Regions from separate parts of the Dyadobacter ginsengisoli DSM 21015 genome, predicted to be linked through region 2. Evidence: riboswitches for the same ligand, from Rfam matches in the RefSeq annotation. Region 2 holds a riboswitch; each other region holds the start of a gene.
The links. A riboswitch is a leader RNA that binds a small molecule or an ion and turns the genes downstream of it on or off. The one in region 2 is predicted to bind cobalamin.
Positions count from the first base shown of each region.

Region 1 (7,857 bases), on a different contig from region 2:
TGAAAATATCTTTGAATATATTGGCTTTCTGCAATTTCCCGTTCGAAACGCAATTCAATGCAACCCCACCTGCCATGCATAGGTAATCGGCACCGGTAAGGCGTTTAGCTTCTTTCGCCATTCTCACCACCGCCTCTTCCGTAATATTTTGGATTGCAAGTCCCAGGTTACAATGAACAGCTTCCAGGGCATCCTCCGGTCTTCTGGTTTTAAAGCCGAACAGAGCCTCCCATTTATGCTCGTTCACCATTTTCAGGCCCGTTGCATAATCGAAATAATCCTGATCAAGCCACACCGATCCATCTTCCTTCAGATCGATGAGATCTTTCAGAATAATCTCCTCGTAACGCTTGATGTCGGGCGAAGTGGGGTCTCCGTACGGCGCGAGACCCATGAGTTTGTATTCTCCCGAATTCACCCTGAAGCCCAGGAAGTAGGTGAATGCCGAATAAAGGAGTCCCAGCGAATGCGGGAAACGAAGTTCTTTTAAAATACTGATATCTTTTCCTTCACCCAGGCAGATCGAAGCCGTGGCCCATTCACCCACACCATCGATGGTCAGAATTGCGGATTTCTCAAAAGGAGAAGGATAGAATGCACTCGCTGCGTGTGACAGGTGGTGCTCCGGGAAGAGCATTTTCACCTTTTTCTTCTTTTTATCGTAACCCAGCTTTTCGAGTTCCTCGTTAATCAATCTTTTGAGAAACATCTTTTCCTTGATCCAGACCGGCATGGCCGTCAGGAAGGATCTTACACCCCTTGGGGCAAAAGCGTAGTAGGTTTCAAGCAATCTTTCAAACTTAAGGAGCGGTTTGTCATAGAAAACAATCGCGTCGAGCTCGTTTAGAGAAAGTCCGCCGTATTCCAGACAAAATTTCACTGCATTAGAGGGAAAACCGGGATCGTGTTTTTTGCGGGTGAAGCGCTCTTCCTGGGCTGCCGCAACTATTTCTCCGTTGTCGATGAGAGCCGCGGCCGAATCATGATAGAAAGCCGAGATACCTAAAATTTTCATTAAAGCGTATTTATATAAATATGTATAGCTTTTCGACCTACACTGTTCAAAAGGCGTGCAAGTTAAGCATTTTGGGCAACCCTGCAATCGAACCCCGCTACCGAGCACCTTAGATTTGTTATCAAACGGCTCGAAATCAGTCAAATGTCAGCCAGGAATAATGAAATGTTAACACAGGGCCTAAATTCAACTACCCTAAATAACTAATTCTGAATCACTTCCAGGAAACGTGAGCCTTATTCCAGTAATTTATGCCGTACGATAAATTCGGTAATCTCATGTGCAAGGCGTTGTGCCCCAGGCCCGCTCAAATGGCAGACATCGCAAAACAGTTCCGGGTCTCTCGGCATCCGACGCTCCATGTCAAGAAATAACGTGTTGTGCTTGTTAACCAGCCCCTTTAAAACCTGGTTATGTATGGCTATACCTTTTTTGACATTCTCCGGCCTGCCCCACATCACGACAGGCGTAGCAACAAATCTGTTGCATCCCGCAAAATGCTGCATATCCTTTTCCTCACCGGTCAGCAAAACGTTTTCGGGAAAAAAGGATGCATAGCTCACCAGCAAAAGCTTGTCACCCCGCTTTTTGGCAATGGTTATAATCTCCTCCAAATTTCGGCGATAGGGTTCTTCTGTCTTGATATCCGAACCATATTGCGCGAACTGCGGGTCGACCTCCCCATGGCTAATGTAGACGCGATGTTCCAGGCGGTCTTTAACGTTACCCATCACCTTGTCGAGCACATAAGGTATTACTGTAATGTTAATCTCCGGATGAGATTGCAGAAGGTAGATATCGTGATACCAGCGCATGTGTGAATAATCCTGGCGAAAGTCTTGCGCCGGAACATTGTTAGCCCTGTTTTCGTTGATCGCTTCATAGTAAAGTACGAGGTCAAAGCGCTTCTCTCCTAGCAAACTGTATTTCAACGCATTGTCCCTGGAAGTATGACCAGCATCCGCCACATTATAAAAAGCGTACCGTGCTCTTTTTCCATAATGCTTTTGCAAAATCGTGTCCAGCCTGCTTTCCATATGTGTCCAAGCCGTACTTACCACTGAACCGCCCAGGATAAGCACATTTTTAACTTCACCTCCCCGTCGAATCTCATTGGAACTGACTTCCTTCATGTTAGCGTAAAACCCGGAATAAAGGTAGTCGGATGGCCGAAAGAATGGATAACCGAAGAACAGCAATCCCAGGCGAAGCAGAATCTCTGACACGATATAAAGGAAAAGAACAAAGATACCTGAGAAGATAAAAGAGCGTGATTTCATGAAGCAGGATGCCGATACAGATGGAACAGTCCCTTCAATATCACCTTCTGCTCATTTTTTTTGTTTTCTGATGAATAACCGGCTGATAAAATTACCCTTCGGGCACTGCTTATATGATCCTTGTAGGTTTGTGATTTTCGTCAAGCGCCACGAAAGTAAAAATCCCCGTCACCGCCTTCTCCCGGCTCTCTTCATACATCTTCTCTACAAAAATATCTACCCTGACCTTCATACTGGTATTACCAACGGTTTCAACGCGCCCCACGAGCTCAATAATGGTCCCGGCTGGGATTGGATGCGTAAAATCAATGCGGTCGGATGAAACGGTTACGCAGCGTAATCTCGAAAAGCGCGTTGCGGCAATAAATGCTACCTCGTCCATCATCGATAATGCGGTTCCCCCGAAGAGGGTGTCGTAGTGGTTGGTGTTATTGGGAAATACGGTTTTAAAAACGCGGGTTTCCGAAGCGGTAATTTTTTCTGCTACTGTCAAAACCTTAGAAAATAGTGATGAGAACTGGAATAATAATAAGTTGGGTGTGGCCATCTGCGACCACACCCAATTGCTATCCGGCAACTTCCACCGATTCGCGCAGCAAGTTAGCCGCAGAAATCATATTCCGCAAAGCGGCCTCCGTTTCCGGCCATTTCCGGGTTTTAAGCCCGCAGTCGGGATTTACCCACAAATTGCGGGCAGGGATGACCTTTAATGCCTTTTCCAGGAGCAGAACCATTTCCTCCACGGTGGGTACTCTCGGGGAATGGATGTCGTATACGCCCGGTCCTATTTCATTGGGATAGTTGAATGCAGCGAACGCGTCGAGGAGCTCCATTTGCGAACGCGAGGTTTCGATCGTGATCACGTCGGCGTCCAGGGCAGCGATAGAATCGATAATGTCATTAAACTCCGCGTAGCACATGTGCGTGTGGATCTGCGTCTGGTCCGCGACACCTGCCGCGCTCAGGCGGAAGGCGTCCACGGCCCATCGCAGATAGGTATTCCATGCGTGCTTACGCAAGGGAAGTCCCTCACGAATTGCCGGCTCGTCGATCTGGATCACACGGATACCAGCTTTCTCGAGGTCTACTACTTCGTCGCGGATAGCCAATGCGATCTGGAAAGCTGTATCTTTCTTTGGCTGATCATCCCGCACAAACGACCATTGAAGAATAGTGACGGGACCTGTCAGCATTCCTTTCACCAGTTTTTCGGAATTAGCTTGCGCAAACGACGACCATTTCACCGTCATCGCTTCAGGCCGCTCTACGTCACCATATATCACCGGCGGCTTTACGCAACGGCTGCCATAGCTCTGTACCCAACCATTCTGAGTAAAAACAAATCCCGACAAACGCTCTCCGAAGTACTCGACCATGTCGTTGCGTTCAAATTCGCCGTGCACCAGCACATCTATACCCAGCCGTTCCTGCCAGCGCAGAGAGTCTACTATCTCCTCCCGGATGCGTGCCTCGTATTCGTCTATTGACAAGGCGCCTTTTTTCAACTGCGCGCGGAGTTGCCGCACCTCGTCCGTTTGCGGAAATGAGCCGATCGTAGTCGAGGGGAATAGCGGTAATTTTAATTTTTCAAGCTGAATACTCTGGCGTACCGCAAAACCATTCGACCGCTCAAAGTCTTTTTCATGAATAGCTGCAACGCGCTGCTTTACTTGCGGTTTATGGATCAATGCAGAGGTACGGCGACTGTCAATAGCTTGCTGATTAACCACAAATGCCCGATCCAATTGCCATTCCGTTCCGGAAAGCCTCGCCAGAGTTGCCACTTCATTCAATTTTTGTTTCGCAAATGCCATCCAGTTTTTAATCTCGGGTGTCAGCACCTGCTCGTTTTTTTCGAGATCCAGATCGAACGGGCTATGCAACAAAGAGCAGGATGGTGCGATCATCACCCGGCTTTCTCCGAGCACATTCACAGCCTTTCTGATCAGCTCCAGTGATGGCCCGAAATCATTTTTCCAGATATTACGCCCATCCACTACTCCCAGAGACAGTTTTTTGGAAGAACCGATGAACGACGCGTTGTTCAGCATCACATCCAGGCTTTCCAGCCCCCTGGTGATATCGATATGCAATGCATCCACGGGTAAGCTCACAGTCACGTCCGCATTGTCCTCCAATGCCCCGAAATAGGTCGTAACCAATATTTGTAGGGAGGGTAATTCTTCACGGATCTGCTGGTAAGCACGCTCAAATGCAAGCCTATGCTTCTCCGACAGATCGAGTACTAATGCCGGCTCGTCCAGTTGCACCCATTTGGCCCCACGCGCGGCCAATTCTTTTAAAACAGATAGATAAACCGGTAAAAGGTTGTCCAGCAAATCGATTTTCTCAAACCCCTCTTCTTTTTCCTTCCCTAACAACAAATAAGTGACCGGGCCCAGAAAAACCGGCTTTGTGAGAATTCCTTTATGCAATGCATCCTCGAATTCGATAAGTGCTTTGTCGGAGTACCGCCTGAATTTTTGATCTTTCACAAACTCCGGTACCAGGTAATGGTAATTGGTATCAAACCATTTGGTCATTTCCATTGCCTTGATATCCAGGCCGTTCTTCTGGTATCCCCTCGCCATGGCAAAATACAGTTCAAGTTCTTTGTTCGATTTGCCGTCGAGCAGCTGGTGATAACGCCGGGGAATCGCTCCTACCATGAGGGACATATCCAAAACGTGGTCGTAAAGGGAGAAATCGTTCGATGGGATCAGCTCAATACCCGCACGCTGCTGGGTATCCCAGTTCTGGTGACGGATCTGCTGGGCTACCTTTTGCAACGCATCCCGATCGATAGTTCCGGCCCAGAATTGCTCATTGGCCTTTTTGAGTTCACGATGGCTCCCCACACGCGGATAGCCGAGGTTGTGTGACAACATAATTTTTGTGTTTAAAGAGTTTGAAAAAACCCTGTGAAAACACCCACCCATCCCGGCGACATCGCTGCCCCGGTACATCATACGCTCCCGTTCACCGCCCTGGCCGCAGAAAATGTGCAGACATGCCTCCCTGAATATATCCAGGAGCGCGGCTTCGGGGTTAAATATGTGGTAAATCAATACTTGGCCATTCCCCGATCGTGAGAGAATAGTCATTGAGGATGACGGCAAGTCTCCTGGCTTATATCATTTTTACCGCCCTTCTCGCTGTTTCGGCTTTCCTGAAAGCCTGACTGCAATGGGTCACGAGGGTAAAAAACCGCATCCATGTGATGCAGATACTTACAGTAGCACGACTGCCCGTGATTTGCACACGGTTCCTTTTTTCTTTTGCTGTATTTTGGCTGAGGGATCCAAAAGCAAAACCATCATCCCGATTGACGGGTGTTCACAAAGAACAGCTCAAATTTAAAAGGAATGGAGATTGGCCCGGAAATGGGCTATTGAATTAAGTGACGCGAAGAGAAATTAATGTTTTGGCAGGATAAAATATCTGTTTTTGAATCGAAACAGCCCCCTCAAAAGTGATTTTGATATCCCGATTTCGTGACCAGCTATGAAACCGGGGCAGCTGCGTCCCCGTCGAGGATAAATTCCGCATTCAAATGGTTTTGCAATACCGTAGCAGGAAAATCTCTGGAAACGGGGAATGCCATTGCCCGTTGAATGATTGCCGCTTTGGGCCTCCCGGAAGCGAGCAGGATCGCGGCTTTGGCTTCCAGAATATGTTTGATGCCCACCGTCAATCCCTTCGTAAGTTCAGTTGGCTGATGAAAATACTTTTGTCCTACTTCTTTGGTAATGGTTTCCAACTCCGAAATATGGGCATAAGTATCCCAGGAGGTACCCGGTTCATTCAACGCAAGATGTCCGTTCATCCCCACACCCAGCACGATCAGATCGAGACCACCCAGACTGGCCAGAGCCTTATTAACACGATCGCATTCATCCTGCGGGTTCAACGCCCTTCCATTAAAAAATATGATTTGACTGTCGCGAAGGCCAATCGGTTTCAAAAAATCCCTGTCCAGCAGGTCCCGGCAACTCCCGTCGTCGCCTGCTCCCATTCCTATCCACTCGTCGAGTCCGATAAATGTGCATTGTGAAAAATCAACCCGGCCGTTATGGTGTGCCGCCACCAGCGCTTGGAACATCCCTTTGGGCGTACTTCCCGATGGGAAACATACGACCGCGCGAGGCTTGTTGATCAACAAAGCGATTACACGTTCCGCAGCCGCAAAGCTCATCGTAGTATAATCCGGGTAGATACTGATTTTAGGAGTCATAATAAAGGCGGTATTCGGGATCAGGTCTCACCAATCTAAACATTCTTTTCCCGTCCTTAAACATTTGTCCTTAAAAAACACCAAAAACTGCAAGTCCGCCCCTAACTTTACCGCTTAGTACGCATTGTTCAATTACATTATCATTCTACTTAAAAATGGAATACCGTATAGAAAAAGACACCATGGGCGAAGTGCAGGTTCCTGCCCATGTATACTGGGGTGCCCAGACGCAACGCTCGATCCAGAACTTCCCTATCGCCCAGGATATCAACAAGATGCCTAAAGAAATTATCAAGGCATTTGCATACCTGAAAAAAGCCGCAGCCATCACCAACTATGAGGCCGGTACGCTCCCGAAAGAGAAAAGCGACCTGATCGGGCAGGTATGCGACGAAATCCTGGCTGGCCAGCTCGACGACCAATTTCCGCTCGTGGTATGGCAAACCGGCTCGGGAACACAGTCCAACATGAACTGCAATGAAGTAATCGCCTATCGTGGACATGTATTGCAAGGCGGGGACCTGGCCGACAAAGCCAAATTCCTCCACCCGAACGATGACGTTAACAAGTCGCAGTCATCCAACGACACCTATCCGACCGCTATGCACATTGCAGCTTATAAAATCCTGGTGGATATAACGATCCCCGGCATTACGAAGCTGCGCGACACATTGAAGGCCAAAGCGCAAGCGTTCAAGAATGTGGTTAAAATCGGCCGTACACACTTTATGGACGCCACGCCGCTGACTCTGGGACAGGAATTTTCGGGCTATGCTTCCCAGCTGGATCACGGCTTGAAAGCGATCCAAAATACCCTCGCGCACCTTTCGGAGCTCGCATTGGGCGGAACCGCAGTGGGAACAGGCATTAACACACCTCCCGGATACTCTGAAAACGTGGCGAGGCACATCGCCACACTCACGGCGCTGCCATTTATCACAGCCGAAAACAAATTCGAAGCGCTCGCGGCACACGATGCGATCGTAGAAGCCCATGGCGCATTGAAAACCGTAGCTGTAAGTCTGATGAAGATCGGAAACGACATCCGTATGCTCTCATCGGGGCCACGCTCGGGAATCGGCGAAATCCACATTCCGGATAATGAGCCAGGTAGCTCCATCATGCCGGGAAAGGTAAATCCAACCCAATGCGAAGCGATGACCATGGTCGCAGCGCAGGTAATGGGTAACGATGTAGCGATCAGCATAGGAGGCTCCAACGGCCATTTCGAATTAAATGTGTTCAAACCACTGATGGCCTATAACTTCCTGCATTCGGCACGTCTGATCGGCGATGTCTGCGTTTCATTCAATGACAATTGTGCAGTA
Region 1 is NZ_JCANTY010000004.1:576,858-584,714, forward strand. Features, by position in the region: gene BP71_RS17475 (carbamoyltransferase family protein) at 1-1,015, opposite strand, end outside; gene BP71_RS17480 (hypothetical protein) at 1,252-2,295, opposite strand; gene BP71_RS17485 (acyl-CoA thioesterase) at 2,405-2,788, opposite strand; gene metE (5-methyltetrahydropteroyltriglutamate--homocysteine S-methyltransferase) at 2,862-5,183, opposite strand; gene BP71_RS17495 (hypothetical protein) at 5,217-5,387, shown strand; cobalamin riboswitch at 5,393-5,628, opposite strand; gene BP71_RS17500 (6-phosphogluconolactonase) at 5,798-6,529, opposite strand; gene fumC (class II fumarate hydratase) at 6,685-7,857, shown strand, end outside.
Region 1: another riboswitch for cobalamin. It lies ahead of metE (5-methyltetrahydropteroyltriglutamate--homocysteine S-methyltransferase); the one in region 2 lies ahead of BP71_RS22385 (TonB-dependent receptor).

Region 2 (7,857 bases):
AAGAGTTCTTTGAAAGTTTTCGGACCGCCGTGGCAATGGCCGCAGTTAGCTCCGCGGATGCCTTTTTTGGGGTTAGGAGCATTCTCGAAAAGTTGCATTCCGCGCACTTCGGAGGCGGTAGGCCGATAGGCTCCTGCCAGGTAATGGTCGTATGGCGAATCCGCGGAAATAAGGATTCTTTCAAACTGCGCCAATGCTTTCAGGATGTTCTTTTCGGTAATTATGCGGCTGCCGAATGCGCTTTCGAACAATGCGGGGTAGTGCGCTGTTTGGCTAAGTTTTGCCACGGATACATGCAGCGGCTGACCCATTTCGTGGGCGTCGGTGAGCGGGAACGCGGCCTGCTCTTCCAGGCTTTGCGAACGCCCGTCCCAGAAAAAATTGCGGACCCAGAGCAGGTTCGTCAGCGACATGGAGCTACGTGGCGTAAAGCTGCCATCGACGCCCATGCTTGCAGGCCGCCCATCGGTAAAGGCCAGTTGTTGCTCGTGACAGCTTTCGCAGGATAACTTGTTGTTGGCTGAAAGCTTTTTCTCGTAAAACAGCATCCTGCCCAGGTATACACCTTCTTTTGTGACGGGGTTATCCGTCGGTATGGTAAAGCGTGAACCGAAGTTAGCCGGGTATTTCAAGGCGTAGGGCTCGGGAGCCCGGGTGGCGGAAATCAGGCTGCAAAACAAACAAAAAGAAGCGATCAGGCCGGTTGCTGCCCAGCCTGGTCTGTTTTGATGCATGGCTTTAATCTCCCGAAGTCTTGACATTAATCAGAAATAATTGAAAACCAGGTTCACAAAGAAATTCCTGCCTGCCTCCGGAAAACCTTCGACCAGGCTGTAATTCCTGTCAAAAATATTGTTGATGCCACCTTCCACGGAGATGAATTTGTACAATTTCAACGAAGCTTTCGCATTCACGAGCGTGTAGGCGCCGGCTTTGGTGCCGTAACTGGTACTGTTGCGGCTGCCGTTGTGTTCGAGGCTGGCAAGGACGTTCAACACTTTCAGAAATGAGAAATCAGCATAGGTAATTAGCTTGTGCTCCGGTACATTCGTAAACAGGATCGCCGGGTTCGTTTTGTTCTTGCGTTTGATAAAAGAATAGTTCGACCCCAGTTTCAGTCCGTTAATTATCTGGTAATCAAAACCGGCCTCGGCTCCGTAAAAGCGCGCTTTGCCGGCATTTTGCAGCTGGAATTTATTCGGCTGCACATGATCGACCTGCTGGATGATGTCGTCGATGTTGCTCTGGAAAAGGCTGGCCTGTAATGCGAGTTTCTCCCCGACTTTACCTGAATAGCTGAGGTCGTAGTTCAACGCGACTTCGGCGTGCAGGTCGGGATTCGGGATAGCCTGTCCCATGCGATAGGAGTAGCGGTCCTTGATCGTGGCAAAACGGGTCTTGCGCGCTACGGACCCGCGCACGGCGTGATGAGCGTTGATGTCCCAGAAAAGGCCGATCTGTGCATTCACGGCATTGTTTTTACTATCCGTAAAATCGGTAAGCTCCCTGGTGGTTGCATTGTATTCCTGCGCTTCTCCTGCATTCCGTGCGTTGAAATTGATGCCGGGTACTACCGAAAGCGATGGAATGATCTGGTAGGTGTTTTCGATTCCGATAGAGAGCGTGTTGTCGGTGTAGGATTGTACCGGCTCGTCGAGGTCGTGCTCGCGGTGGACGTCACGTTTGTACTGCACATTGAATTTGAACACATTATTCGCCCAGGCCCGCGATTCGAACTCCGCATTGCCACCCAGAGTGTAATCATCGTAGTAACTCTGGAATGCGTAACCTTTGGTTTGGGCGGTGTAGGTGGTATCGTCGTAGCTGAACAGCGAATTCACGAAAGTGTCGTAGTACAGCCTCGTTTTGACCTTGTTTTTTTCTCCAACAGCGGTATTGGAGATGAAATAGAGGCTCTGCTTGTTCCATTTTGGCCATTTCCAGAAGCGCGTAGTAATCCTGGAATCATCACCCACGTAAGGCGGTGTTCCTTTTTCGCCGTGCTGGTTGACGTAGCCGATCACGTACTCATCTGTTGCATTAGGTGTATAACCAGCTTTGACACTGAATTTCAGATCATCGCGGTAGGCATTTGCGCGATCGTCGGTTTGCTGGTATTTACGCGGTTTGAAATCGCCGGAAAGAGGGTAGGTGTTTTGTTTAAGTTGTGATGCTCCGACCTGGTAAAAGAATTGGCCCAGCCGTGAGCCCGCATTCACATTCCAGCGATAGCCGTCGCCGCTGAAAACGCCGGCGCGCCCATTGATCTCCAACTTGCTCACCGGCTTACGCGACACAAGGTTGACCGCCCCGCCCATGGTATTGGCTCCATAGAGGATGGAGGTAAAACCTTTGGAAACGTTCACACTCGCGAGGTCGAAAGTCGTGAAACGCCCCATATCCACGTAACCATCGTATGGCACATATACGGGTACGCCATCCATGTACACAGGCACCTGGCGCAGGTCGAACCCGCGTACGTATACAACCGACTCATTCCTCGGCCCGACATTGGCGATGCTTACCCCGGGCAGGATGTTCAATGCATTGGAAAGGTCGTTCCGGTTGAATTTTTCAATGGTCTCATAGGAAAGGCGGGAAGCAATGCTGTCCCCCATTTGGATGCCCGATACACGCACCTCGCCAAGCTGGAAAGTACGGTCCGTTGTGTGGGGTGTTTCGTGGGCCTGCTGGGCAATGGAGGATAGGGAGAAATGAAGAATAAGAGCTAAGGGTACAAAAGATTTTCTCATTATTTGCGATATGTATGAACGTACATATCGCAAATATAAAAACTCCATCGTATTGTGCGGAAAAAAATTGACGAGGTGCGTCAGACGAGTGATAAAAGCTCTGGTTCTTCGGCCAGTGCAGCCAGCAATTTGTCGTTCAGTCTTTTGTAGGCTTTCATGACCTTCTTCGCGGTTTCGGTGAGCACGGTACCGCCACCTTTGGTACCACCTTTCTGGGTTACTACATACTGGTCTTTGCCGAGTGTGTTCAGCGCGTCGATCATCGCCCAGGCTTTTTTATAGGACAAGCCCATGTCTTTGGCAGCCTGTGCGATGGAACCGGTTTCACCGATCCGTTCCAGCAGTTCATAGCGCCCCGGGCCGAAAAATTTGACCTGATCCACATATACCCAATGCCGCAGGCGTGTTTCGACGTGTCTTTCCATGACAAAAGCTTTTTAAAATGTTTGTAGGTGTTATCTCAGCATTCAACGCCGCAAACTATCATTAAATCGTAACTTTGCGCCCCAAACAAGTTCTTTAATTTATTTTTCCAACCAAAAAGGTTTCACAATCAGTGAATTAATAGGGAATCGTGTGCAAATCACGAACTGTCGCGCAACTGTAAGTAACGGGATAGTCTATGCCAAAGAGAAGTCCACTGGGGCAATTTTGAATGACTGAATGACACGATTATTCAATCATTCAAAATTATATTCCCCCGGGAAGGACGGTGTAGATGTTACAAGTCAGGAGACCTGCCTTTTTGGATGTTGACGATGCTTTCGCGAGGTGAGGCTGAGTCAGGACCGGAATATGGCGTATGCTGTGGGATAATCGTGCCCCATTACCTCCTCCCTTTCGTCCTTCCTCCCTCTGAAAAAGCCATCCGAAAAGTGATTGACGGGCTTTTAACTCATTTCTAACCAACTCAGTTAAAAGTATGTTCAGTTTTACTCCCTGCTGCCCGCGGAATGGCAGCGCAAGGAAAACCGCTTTATGGGCATTAACGGCCGTCGTGTTGACCGCTGCGCCAGATGACCGTGCATTTGCACAAACCAAGCCGGCTACGTTGTCCGACAGCGTGGAACGGACTCACCATTTGTCGGAAGTGACAGTCTCCGGCGTCGGACGCAATGCGTTTTCTGCCGTCAACAAGATCGATGTGCCGGTCCGGGACATGCCGCTGACGACCTCCTCAGTGTCGGCGCGTACGATCGAGCAACGCGGGATCGATGATTTGCAGGAAGCGATGAAGAACACCACCGGCGTTCGGGCGAACAATACCTATGGCGGTTTCCAGCATTTTACGATCCGTGGTTTTTCCAATTTTGTATTGATGGTCGATGGCGTGCGCGATGAGCGGCATAACATTTCGACGAGCGCGCCGAGCACCAACCTGGCCAATGTGGAAAGCGTGGAGGTGCTTAAAGGTCCTGCTTCGGTGCTTTTCGGGCATTCGGCATTAGGAGGGATCATCAATATCGCTCGAAAAAGGCCGAGTGCCGACTTTAAAGCAGACTTCTCGGCGGCTTATGGCACTTTCAATACCCGGCGGATCCGTGCGGGTACGGGCGGGCCCATCAGCGGCAAACTGCGCTATCGCGTTGATTTCGGGGTGTCGGATACCGATGGTTACCGCCATTCCGGCTCCAATACCAACAACGGTTACCTTGCATTGGAATATACGCCTACCGAACGGGACCTGATTTACCTGACGATCGGCGCCAATAAGGATATTTACGACACCGATACCGGGTTGCCGGTGCTGGAAGGCGGCAAACTTGCACCCGGAATGGATCGCGACACGCGTTACAACGACCCGGCCGATTTTCTGAAACATACCCGCTATGATTACCAGCTGAAATATGTACACAAGTTCAACTCGGGTTTGACGATCTCGGACCAGCTGTCGTATTACGACGATAATATCAATTATTTCTCGACCGAGGAACTGAGTTTCAATGCTACGCTCGATTCGCTCAACCGTTCGTTTCCGTTTTATTTCAACCACCTCACCAAGCCATTGCAAAATCAGCTGGAACTGACTTACGCCTTCGATACCAAAGGCATTTTGCACAAGTTGCTGGCTGGTTATTCGCTGAGCATCCTCGACCGTAAAACCTACAACGGCGATGTGTTCGGGCCTGGCAAGAATGCAACGGTCTCAGTCCGTAACCCGATCCTGAACCAGGGCTACATCGATGTCAGGGCTACCTATTACCGTGCGACAATGGAAAATGTACACGGCATTTACGTGCAGGACTGGATCAAGATCAGCGATCAACTGAAAGGTCTTCTAGGCTTGCGGTACGATATTTTTCGCGGCACTTACTATACAGACCAGATCGATGCTGACCGGAACGTCACCGGGAAAGGGGCGGAATCCAAAATCTCAAAATCGGCATTGACTTATCGCGCCGGGCTGGTGTACCAGCCATTGGAAGCACTGTCGGTATACGGCTCATACTCGACCTACTTCAAACCTGCCCGCCGCGTAGCACCGAATGGCGAGACGTTCGATCCGGAAACAGGCTATCAGGGAGAAGTAGGCAGCCGTCTGGAAATGAATGGACGGTGGGCGGCCAACCTGGCATTCTACTACATGCGTAAAAACAATCAGCTGGAAGCGTTGCCGGGCGGCATTTACAAACGCATCGGTTCGGCGGAGTCGAAGGGGATTGAGTTTGAGATTAATGGAAATCTCGCCCCCGGTCTGGACCTGACGGCGGGTTATACCTATTCCAAAGCGCAATACCTGGCTCATGACGGCCCGGAGATCAATCCAGTCGCCGGAAAACAAGTCGCTTTTGCGCCTGAAAACATGGTGAATGTGTGGCTGAATTATGAGGCACAAAAGGGTGCTTTGAAAGGTGCCAGCATTGGGGCAGGTGTCAATTACATGGATGAGACATTTACAAACAGCGCAAATACTTATGTGATGCCGGCCTATACGGTGGCTGATCTGGCGGTAGGATACCGGGTGGGCCGGATAGGGATGCGATTGAATATCAATAATCTTTTCAATGAACGCTACTATGCCAATGCGATTTACGCGAACCAGTTTTCGCCGGGTGCCACGCGGAATTTTCTGGTTAGTTTGAAGTATAGTTTGTAGGGTTTTATACCACGAATGGATGGTATTTTCATTTGTGAATGTTCGGGTCTTCGTGGCAAACAAAAAATGAAGAGACTAATCAAACTAACCTTGCTTCTGCATCGCTACCTGGGTTTTGCATTGAGTTTGCTGTTTGTGATCTGGTTCCTGTCGGGTTTCGCCATGATGTACGTGAAATACCCAACCATGCGCCAGTACGAAAAGTTGCAGCGCCTGCCATCGCCGCGTTTGGAAAAGGCGACGCTAACCGTCTTGGAAGCATTGGAACACGCGGGTGTCCGGGATACGCTGCGCTCGGTGCGGATCGGGATGATGCTCGACAGACCGGTTTTCCGCCTGACTACGATCCGGGGTGAGTATAAAGCTGTTTTCGCTGACGACGGAACATTATTCAAAGGAGCCGATCCGGGGCTGGCCGTCCGACTGGCTTTTGATTTCACCCATTTGAACAAAACACGAAGTGTTGAGCTGCTTACAGACATCGATCAATGGATGGCGGCCGCGCGCTCACAGGGGTACACGACGCCCGTGTACCGCATTCAGATGGGTGATGATGCGGACACCTATGTGTACGTATCCGCGCAGACGGGTGAAGTAGTACAGCTGGTGAATGCCCGGCAGCGATTTCTGGCCTGGTTAGGGCCTATTCCGCATTGGATCTATCCGACGGTATTGCTCCGTAACCGGCCGCTTTGGAATGACATCATCGTATGGACCTCGTCGCTTGGCTCCTTCATGTGCATTGCCGGGATTGTAATGGGTTTTGTCCGTTACAAACGGAACCGCGGGCTGGCATTCAGTCCGTATAAAAGGAAATGGTTTCGCTGGCATCATTATACCGGTTTCGTGTTTGGGTTGTTCGTTTTTACCTGGGTGTTCAGCGGGTTGCTGTCCATGACGCCCTGGGACTGGGCGCCCTTCACGAGGCTCGGGGCAGAGGAGTCGGAGCAATGGGCGGGAGGTGTGCTTGACACGCGGAAGTTTACGGTTTCGCCTGCGGCAGCTTTCGCAAAGTTTCGACCCGTAATTGATGCCAAGGAGCTGCATGTAATGCAATGGGATGGCAAGCCCTATTACCTTGCCTATGAGGATGATCTGCACGTGCGTGTGCTGGCGGCCAGTGACGCGTCGGCATTGCCGTTTCAGCAATTCGGAACGGAAGGGTTTGTCGAGAAAGTGAAGGAAATGAATCCTGCGGTAGATCTGAAGGAAGCGGTTGTACTTCGGGATTATGATGATTACTATTATTCCCGAAATGCAGATAAGCGGTTGCCGGTGCTGCGGGTCAAAATGGCGTCGGAGGATGAACCCTGGTATTATGTGGATTTGCAAACCGGGCAGGTAGTTCTGAAACACCAGGACCTGAGCCGGCTGGAGCGTTGGCTATATCACGGGCTGCACAGCCTGGATTTTCGGTGGCTGGTTTCCAAAAGGCCGCTGTGGGATATTGTGGTGATTTTGTTGATGATAGGCGGGACTTTGGCAAGCGTCACGGGGCTGGTTCTGACCTGGAAGTGGGTGATGCGGAAGGTTCGGTTTTAGTTTTTGTATGCCACTAATGTACCGCAGTGGTGCATTAGTGGCATTAAATTTTAAGATTTAACCCTCGTTTTCCGCAAAAACCAAAAGCTAACTGCCACCGGAAACCCCAGCGTGAGCCAGGAAGCGACATCCCAGAGGTTGTCGCCTGTCAATGCGGAAAGGAGACCCACGGCGGAGCAGATGCCGATGATGACGGGCATGCCCCAAACCTCCCAGAAGTTATTTTTCATTATTGAATGTGTTTAAATGGCCGGTTATGCATTCTCTTTTTGCGCAATGACGGTCAGGATCTCCGTTTCGTTTTTCGTTAGCCGGTTGATATGTGCCTTCGTGGCTTTGTTCCGGGCAAACCAGAGGTAAAGCCCGCTGCCCAGGATCACGATCGTCGCGATGTCGAACAGGGCCCAGATGATTTTCAGCGGTAACCCGCCGTAATCTCCGAAATGCAGGGGTTGGGACACAAAA
Region 2 is NZ_JCANTY010000006.1:131,661-139,517, forward strand. Features, by position in the region: gene BP71_RS22370 (cytochrome-c peroxidase) at 1-761, opposite strand, end outside; gene BP71_RS22375 (TonB-dependent receptor plug domain-containing protein) at 765-2,753, opposite strand; gene BP71_RS22380 (winged helix-turn-helix domain-containing protein) at 2,834-3,178, opposite strand; cobalamin riboswitch at 3,279-3,512, shown strand; gene BP71_RS22385 (TonB-dependent receptor) at 3,676-5,850, shown strand; gene BP71_RS22390 (PepSY domain-containing protein) at 5,917-7,392, shown strand; gene BP71_RS22395 (hypothetical protein) at 7,443-7,622, opposite strand; gene BP71_RS22400 (PepSY-associated TM helix domain-containing protein) at 7,647-7,857, opposite strand, start outside.

Region 3 (7,857 bases), on a different contig from region 2:
TTGAAGGATTGAATAAAACCCAACAAAAGCTGCGGGTGCTGCTTGTAAGTATGGATGATATCAAAACACTGGAGACAAAAGTCAAGCCATTCGTGAAGCAGCGGAAAATAAAGTCAAAGGTCGTATTACTCGATGAGCCGGACCTGAATAGCTGGGTCGATAAGCTGGTACCCGAATGGTCTGGCGCATTGCCCATGACGTTGATTTTGAACGCGAAAAGAGAGGTTAGGAAATTTATCGGAAAACCCGTGAAAGAGGGAGAGCTGCAAACTATTATCAATCAATTATAAACTCTGATCCTTATGAAAAAGAGACAATCCGCATCGTTTTTTGCGCTGCTACTGGCGTTTTGCATTCAGGGAGCTGCTTTTGTGACTAACGGCTACAAAATCGGTGATGAGGTTAAGGATTTCAGTCTGAAAGGAGTTGATGGTAAAATGGTATCACTGGCGGATCGGCAGGAAGTGAAAGGCTACATTATTGCATTCACCTGCAATACTTGTCCGATAGCGAAGGCATATGAGGACCGGATCATTGCGCTGAACGATCAATATGCGGCAAAAGGCTACCCGGTTGTCGCTATCCAGCCTAATGATGTCACTGCGTCTCCCGGGGATTCTTTCGCTGCGATGCAACAGCGCGCCAAGTCAAAGAAATACGGATTTCCATACCTTGCGGACGAGAGCCAGACAGTAACGCGGGCCTTTGGCGCAACCAATACACCGCATATGTTCGTCGTTAGAAAAGTTGGAGGAAAGTTTAAGGTCGCTTACATCGGTGCCATCGATAATAACCAGGGTGATCCCGCTGCGGCCAGTCAAAAATACGTGGAAAATGCAGTGAATGAGCTGTTGGAAGGTAAGACAGCTGTAACGACACCCTCTGCGAGGGCGATCGGATGTGGCATCAAATGGAAGAATGCTTAACAAGCAGGAATGCCCCGGGGTTGCCCGGGGCATTCTCGTTACTGGAAGAAAAACCCTGTTGGGGCAACACCTACTTTTAGCGAGTCGACCAGGCTGCCGTCTGCCCGGTAGCGTACTGCATAACCAGCCTGAGCGTACGAAGGGGTGACACCCGCATACAATAACCCTTGTGACGGGTCGACTGACAATCCGCTGAAAACGCGCGGAATCAATGGGGTGTTCATTGCGATTTGAGAGTCGGTAATGGCGAATTTATAGGTGGCGCCATGTTCCTGATTTTTATCGTCATACCACGAGAGCACAAAGAATATCGATTTAAGGTCGGCACTGAATGCAAAGTTACCCGGCGTCTTGAAACCGCCGGTGGCAATGCTTAACGTAGCTTCCACGGTCGAGCTTTCCGTATTAATGCGCGCTACCTTCCCGCCAGCCTGAACCCAAAGTTTGCCGTTTACATCTATACCTATCGGATTGGTGGCTCCTTCAAATGAGATAGGATCGCCAGCCAGGTCAGATGTAGTGTTGATGACGGCGAGTTTTGTCCCCTGGCCCCATGGCGTTGTTCCAACAAATAACTTTCCATTGTGATAGGCGAGGTTCTCCGGTCCGTCAGCAATGTTGATTTTTTTCGTAACCTTCTTACTGTCCAGATCGACGACTGCAACATATCCCGTCTTATATTTCAAGTCTGCGTTGGTTCCCCAGCACGATACATAGGCCTTATTATTGACAATGACCACTTCTCGCGGGTTTTCGATATCTGGTGCGCCAATGGTACCCTCGCTTTTGAAAGTATAACTGTCTACAAATTCCACTTTGTCTTGTCCCGTTGCAGAATTGTCGACCAGAATTATTCCTTTTCCATTTGATGCCACGTAATCCTGTACACCGCCTTTTAATGCAGTACCGTTTGCAGCTGCGAAAATATCCGCGTCAGCTGTGCTCCGTTCACGCGGGAAGTATGAAATAGCCCCGTTATTTTGTGAAAAATTACCTTCATTCATTACAAAAACGCCACTTACGTAGTCACCCTTCGGTGCAGGATCACTTTGGTTACACGACCATACCGCGAGCGTAGAAAGGGCTACTGCTAATGAACTGGCTAACTGTTTTTTCATTTTCATTGATTTATTGAGAATCGTAACTAAAGGTTAAACTTAATGCAAAACTTCTTCCCGGCATCGCGTTGTTACGCACATTCAGATAAAAAGCATTCGTGACATTCCGCACCTGCCCCTGAATGTGCGCCTTGAAAGGCTTCCAGGAGATGGCGGTTTCGGCCAGAATGTTGATCAACCCGTATCCGTCGAAGGATTGTGAGTTATCGAAAGTTGTGAAACGTTTGCCAACAGCCTGGAACTGACCGGTGATTTTCGTCGATTTATACAGGGCAAATGCATTCATATTGGTGCTGTGAAGGGGGACAAAGACAAGCTGCTTTCCTATTATATCCTGCGAATAATTGTCATAAGCCTTTTCCTGAGAGCTCTTATTGAATGCGTAGCCGGCGTCCCATCCTAACCTGGTTGCCCCCGTCCGGCAGACGTAACCTAGTTGCAGCTCGATACCGCGGGCGAGTACCTGTTGCAGGTTTTCGACCCGGTATTTCCTCGAAGGATTCCAATACGTCCAGTCTTTGATACGATTGTGATAGGCTGTCAGTGAAATGCGTAAGGCATTTCCCGGTTCCGGTTTGAAAGTGTGCTCAACGCCCAGCTCTTTGTTCCAGCCGCTTTCGGGTTTAATATCCGGGTTCCCGAGATCTTTCCAGTAACGTTCATTCAGGGTGGGAGTCCGGTAGCTGCGCCCGAGGGAGCCTTTTATGATTACGCGATGCCGATCGTTTCTTATCAAATTGTATTCAGCCCCCAGTGAAGGCGTGAATGGCGGATTGTAGCCGGTGACCAAAGCCTGCCGGAAATTAGCAGAAAAGGTCAGGCGGTCGATGACCTGCCAGCGGCTCAGAACAAAAAAATCGGTGCGGTTTTCAGTTACCGGAGTGTGGGCATAGCCGGGCACTTCCGAACGGAAATGCGTCCATTCAGCACCGGTTTTGAGCGATATTGGATGGAGTGAGCGACCCATATTCAATGTGAAATCTTTTTCAACCCGGGTAGCCAGCTTGTCTGTAACCGAGTGGTCGGGGCGGGAGAGGTCTCCTTTTGCATAGTCAATAATATCGCGTACCCACGCGGTGCGGATGGTGAACGTCTTGATCCGATAACGCAACATGGTACGATACGCCTCGGTGAGCGTCATTTCTCGGCCCGCTTCATCAGTCGGCGTCAGTATAAGTTTGTTGCTGGTGAGCCAGACGTGTGCCGAAATCTCCTGATCGCTCGGGGATTGCAGAAACAGGTCCTGTACAATACCTTTTTGAGCAGTTTCTGTCAGCAGTACCGCGTAATTGCTCCTTGTTTCGTAAGGGTAGTCATTGTTCATGCGTCCGCTGTACACAACGGTCTTGCCCGAAATCGTCCATTGGCCTGTCAACGGTAGGGTGTACCGGACATTAGCCTGGCTCTGATGATTTCGGAAACTTTCTTGCTGCCTCCCAAGGCTAATGCCAAAGCGTCCGGCGGACGGCTTGCTGTCCAGCAAAATGCTGCCTCCCACGGCATCGGTGCCTATAATGCTGGCGGAGGCGCCGTACTGGACAGACAATCGGTCAAAACCAACAACCGGAATGGTGGAAAAATCGGTTTGCCCGAGCGTAGGCGCATTAATATTCAGTCCGTTCCACAGCACGGCAGTGTGATTGGCAGATGTGCCGCGAAAGGAGGCGGTACTCAGTTGGGCAGGTCCGTAGTTTTTGAATGCAATCGGCGTGTAGGCTGATAATGCGTCACCGATGTTCTGAAAACGGAACTGGGCGAGAGATGCGGAATCCATGGTTTGGATTTTAAGGCCACTCATAAACTTCTGAGGAACAAAACCTTTGATAACAACCGGATCCAGGTCGATGGAGTCGCTTTGGGCATAGAGACGCGCCGGTAAGGCTGAGCTCACCCAAAGTATCAAAAAGATAAAAAATTTCCGGTCGGCAGTCACCCCAGCAAAGCAATGGATTGGCGGTGATCTTTGGTTTTTCCTCCGAAAACATCAGATCAAACGCTCTGGCAGGTCTCCTGGCTCATCATTGGGATCCGGGGCCTTCCCGTTCGGAAACAGTGGCATGAAGATCGGTCCGTTTATTGCTGACTTACAGTTGCGGGGACAGTTTCCGGTTCTCACGGAATTCCCTATTAAGCCTAACCGCTGATTAGAAGTGGTTTATGGCACCAAGCGGCGCAAAGTTAGGCATTTTCAATGACTTTTGGTTGTTTGTGATAAGCGCTATCTTTGCGGCAAATTCTGATCCCGTTGGCGGCTACTACTGAAAATTTTCCTGCGACTTCGTCTTATAAAGGCATCTACCTCATGCTCGGGGCTGCGTTTTTCTTCTCGCTTACTTCGGCTATCTCCAAATGGCTTGGTAAGGATTTCCATACGGTACAACTCGTTTTTTTCAGGAACATAGTCGGCGTTGTTTTTGTGATCAGCAGCATCCGGAGGCGGCCATTGCGCCAGGAAGGCGGGAAGCTGGGACTGCTTATTTTCCGGGGCGTGGTCGGCACATTGTCGCTTTACATGCTTTTTTACGCTATTCAAACCCTTGGCCTGGGACGGGCTTCTACTTACCAGTATACCTATCCGATTTTCCTCGCATTGTTTTCCTGGCTTCTGATCGGAGAGACGTTGAATTCGAAGGAATGGATGGCGATCTTCGTCGGATTTACCGGCATCCTTTTTGTGTTTCGCCCCGATCTGTCGAGCTCTTTCCGGGATAATGCGCTGGGACTCGGCAACGCATTGCTGACGGCCATATCCTATTTGTCGATCAGGCAATTGGGAGTCGTGTATGACACACGCGCGATCATTCTTTCCTTTATGCTGAGCGGGATCGTGATGCCCATCCTTTCGATGCTGGTGGGCACCTATTATCCGATAGCGCACTTGGATTTTCTGATCGGAACATTCAAATGGCCGGAGAACGTGTTTCAATGGCTGGGTTTTCTGGCGCTGGGACTGACCGCGTTGCTTGGGCAAAGGATGCTGACACAATCGTTTACCTATGACAAAGCCGGTCGTGTCGCTGCGATCGGTTATTCCAATATCCTGTTTTCCGTCCTGATCGGATTTCTGATGGGTGAAGCGATCCCTTCTGTTTCCATGCTCGCGGGGATGTTTCTCATCATTGCCGGAGGAATACTCGTTTCTTTTGCCAAAAGTAAAAGCGCTTAAAGCCGCACGTTTGAGGCAAAGGCATTGATATCAATCTCCTGTGTTTTGTTTCGTCAAAAAATGCGTAAAATTGGGACAGCTTTCCTGGCTTGCTGATTATTGAATAGCATTTGAGATGCCGGGTAACGATTTGTGTGGGAGGTTTGTTTAAACAAAAAGAAATCAAAAATACCATGAAACGATTCCTGTCATCGCTTTTGATATTTCCGCTGATGCTGATAATCCTGGCAGGTTTCAAAGCGGATAAAGCCAGTAAACCCGCAGAAGGGATCCAATGGCTCACCATCGAGGAAGCCTTTGCCAAAATTCAAAAGGAGCCCCGCAAGGTGGTGATCGACGTTTACACCGACTGGTGCGGCTGGTGCAAGGTAATGGACCGTGAAACTTTCAAGGACAAAGCGGTGGTCGACTATATTAACAAGAAATATTATGCTGTAAAGCTGGACGCAGAACAGAAAGAGGCGATCACACTTGGCGACAAGAAATTCAAATACCTGGCCCAGGGAGGTCGCGGCATCAACGAAATCGCATTGGCGCTTACCAACAACCAACCGAGTTATCCTACCACTGTTTTCCTGGACGATAAATTCAACATGATTCAGCCGCTTCCCGGATATCTGAAAGCGAAGGAATTCCATCAGATCATCACCTTTTTCGGAGAAGATTATCACAAAAAGCAGGATTTCGAGAGCTATAAGGCCAAGACCTATGGCGAGTTGTACCCGGCGAAATAATATTTATACAGTTTCACCCTCCTGCATTCTCTCCGCATTTTCCGCGATGCGTAGTTTCTCGATCAGCTCGGCGATGTCGCCTTCCATTACGGCGGGAAGGTTGTAAACCGTGTAACCTATGCGATGGTCTGTAATGCGGCTTTGCGGGTAGTTATATGTCCGGATCTTGTCAGAACGGTCTCCGCTTCCTACCATGGATTTACGTTGAGAACTGATCGCATCATTGTGTTTTTTCAACTCGATCTCGTATAGCCTCGAACGAAGGACGCTCAATGCCCGGTCTTTGTTTTTCAACTGCGAACGCTCATCCTGGCAGCTCACCACAAGTCCGGATGGGATGTGGGTAAGACGGACCGCCGAATAGGTTGTATTAACCGACTGTCCACCCGCGCCTGACGATTGGAATGTATCCACGCGAACGTCGTTCATGTTGATTTGTACATCCACTTCTTCGGCTTCGGGCAGTACCGCAACGGAGGCGGCAGAAGTGTGGATCCGGCCCTGAGACTCGGTCTGCGGAACGCGTTGCACGCGGTGTACACCCGATTCGAACTTCATTTTGCCATATACATCTTCTCCCTCGACCTTGCAGATGATCTCCTTGTAGCCGCCGTTGGTTCCCTCGGTATAGTCCATGACGGACGAGCGCCACCCCATTTTCTCGAAGAAGCGCTGGTACATCCTGAAAAGGTCTCCCGCAAAGATGGCCGCCTCGTCGCCACCGGTGCCGCCGCGGATTTCGAGGATGATGTTACGGCTGTCGTTAGGATCTTTGGGGATCAGGAGTTCTTTGATCGTCTGTTCAAGTTCGTCCAGGCGTGGCACCAGCTCATCGAGTTCCTCCTTGGCCATTTCTCTCAGATCCTCGTCTTTTTCAGTAGCTATAAGTTCCTTGGTCCCGGCTATGTCCTTTTGCAATTTTTGGTAAATCACATATTGCTCTACAATCTTGCCGAGATCTTTGTATTCTTTGCTGATCTTGGAATAGCGTGTAGAGTCGGAGACAACTTCCGGTTGTATAATTTGTTGAGAAACCTCTTCAAAACGTTCTTTTATAGCTTCTAATTTATCGATCATCTTTATTGGATATCTTTGGCACGACGCATTCGGGGCACAAAGATACGCATTTTAGCTAAATGAATGATTTCAAGACGCCATATGCATGTTATGACGGGTTGGGTGCGGAAAGAGGGTACATCAGACTAACATTTACGGAATATGAAACAGTTATTATACATCGCAGCGATAACCGGAATTCTTGCCGGATGTGATTTTAAAAGTGGCCGCATTGAAAATACCAAGGAATTGAGCCGGGAGATCAAAGCATCGCAAATCAAACGGGTTACCAACACGCAGCTTGTTTATGCGGCCGACGAATGGGGAAAGAAAATAGCGCAGATCGCCGAAAAGACTTTGAAAAGCGAATTGGAGAAAAATCCCGGGTCCGGGGTGGCACTCTGCAAAAATCTGTCGGGAATTCCGGTTGTCGCGGCCTTACAAAAAGAATATGGCGTCAAAGTCGAGCTTATGGGAGCTGCCGACCTGAAAAACCCGGCTCTGTCGCCGAAAGAGCGTGAAATATTGGATGCTTACCTTTACAGTGCCAGAAGCAAGGCGACTGCCGGTGATAATTTGCAGCAGCTGAACGACACTATGCTGGTATATAATGCGCCTGTATCAGCGGAAAGTATTGTTTGTAAAAAGTGCATGAGTGCACAGGACACGACTTTCGCGGTTTGGCGATTGCTTTTCAGTAAAAAGGAGATCATCAGGAAGCTGGACGCCAAGCAGTTGAAAGATTGATTCAGGCAATAATTTTTGTTTATTTCAGGAAAACAAAAACGCGTGACTATGCTGCACAAATTACCGCTGGTGGTTCTTTTCATCGCTTCGCTCACGGCCTCGGCCCAAAA
Region 3 is NZ_JCANTY010000010.1:140,018-147,874, forward strand. Features, by position in the region: gene BP71_RS31515 (TlpA family protein disulfide reductase) at 1-290, shown strand, start outside; gene BP71_RS31520 (thioredoxin family protein) at 303-926, shown strand; gene BP71_RS31525 (YncE family protein) at 965-2,044, opposite strand; gene BP71_RS31530 (TonB-dependent receptor plug domain-containing protein) at 2,055-3,935, opposite strand; cobalamin riboswitch at 4,027-4,227, opposite strand; gene BP71_RS31535 (DMT family transporter) at 4,269-5,210, shown strand; gene BP71_RS31540 (thioredoxin family protein) at 5,384-5,944, shown strand; gene prfA (peptide chain release factor 1) at 5,948-7,021, opposite strand; gene BP71_RS31550 (hypothetical protein) at 7,163-7,747, shown strand; gene BP71_RS31555 (SAM hydrolase/SAM-dependent halogenase family protein) at 7,796-7,857, shown strand, end outside.
Region 3: another riboswitch for cobalamin. It lies ahead of BP71_RS31530 (TonB-dependent receptor plug domain-containing protein); the one in region 2 lies ahead of BP71_RS22385 (TonB-dependent receptor).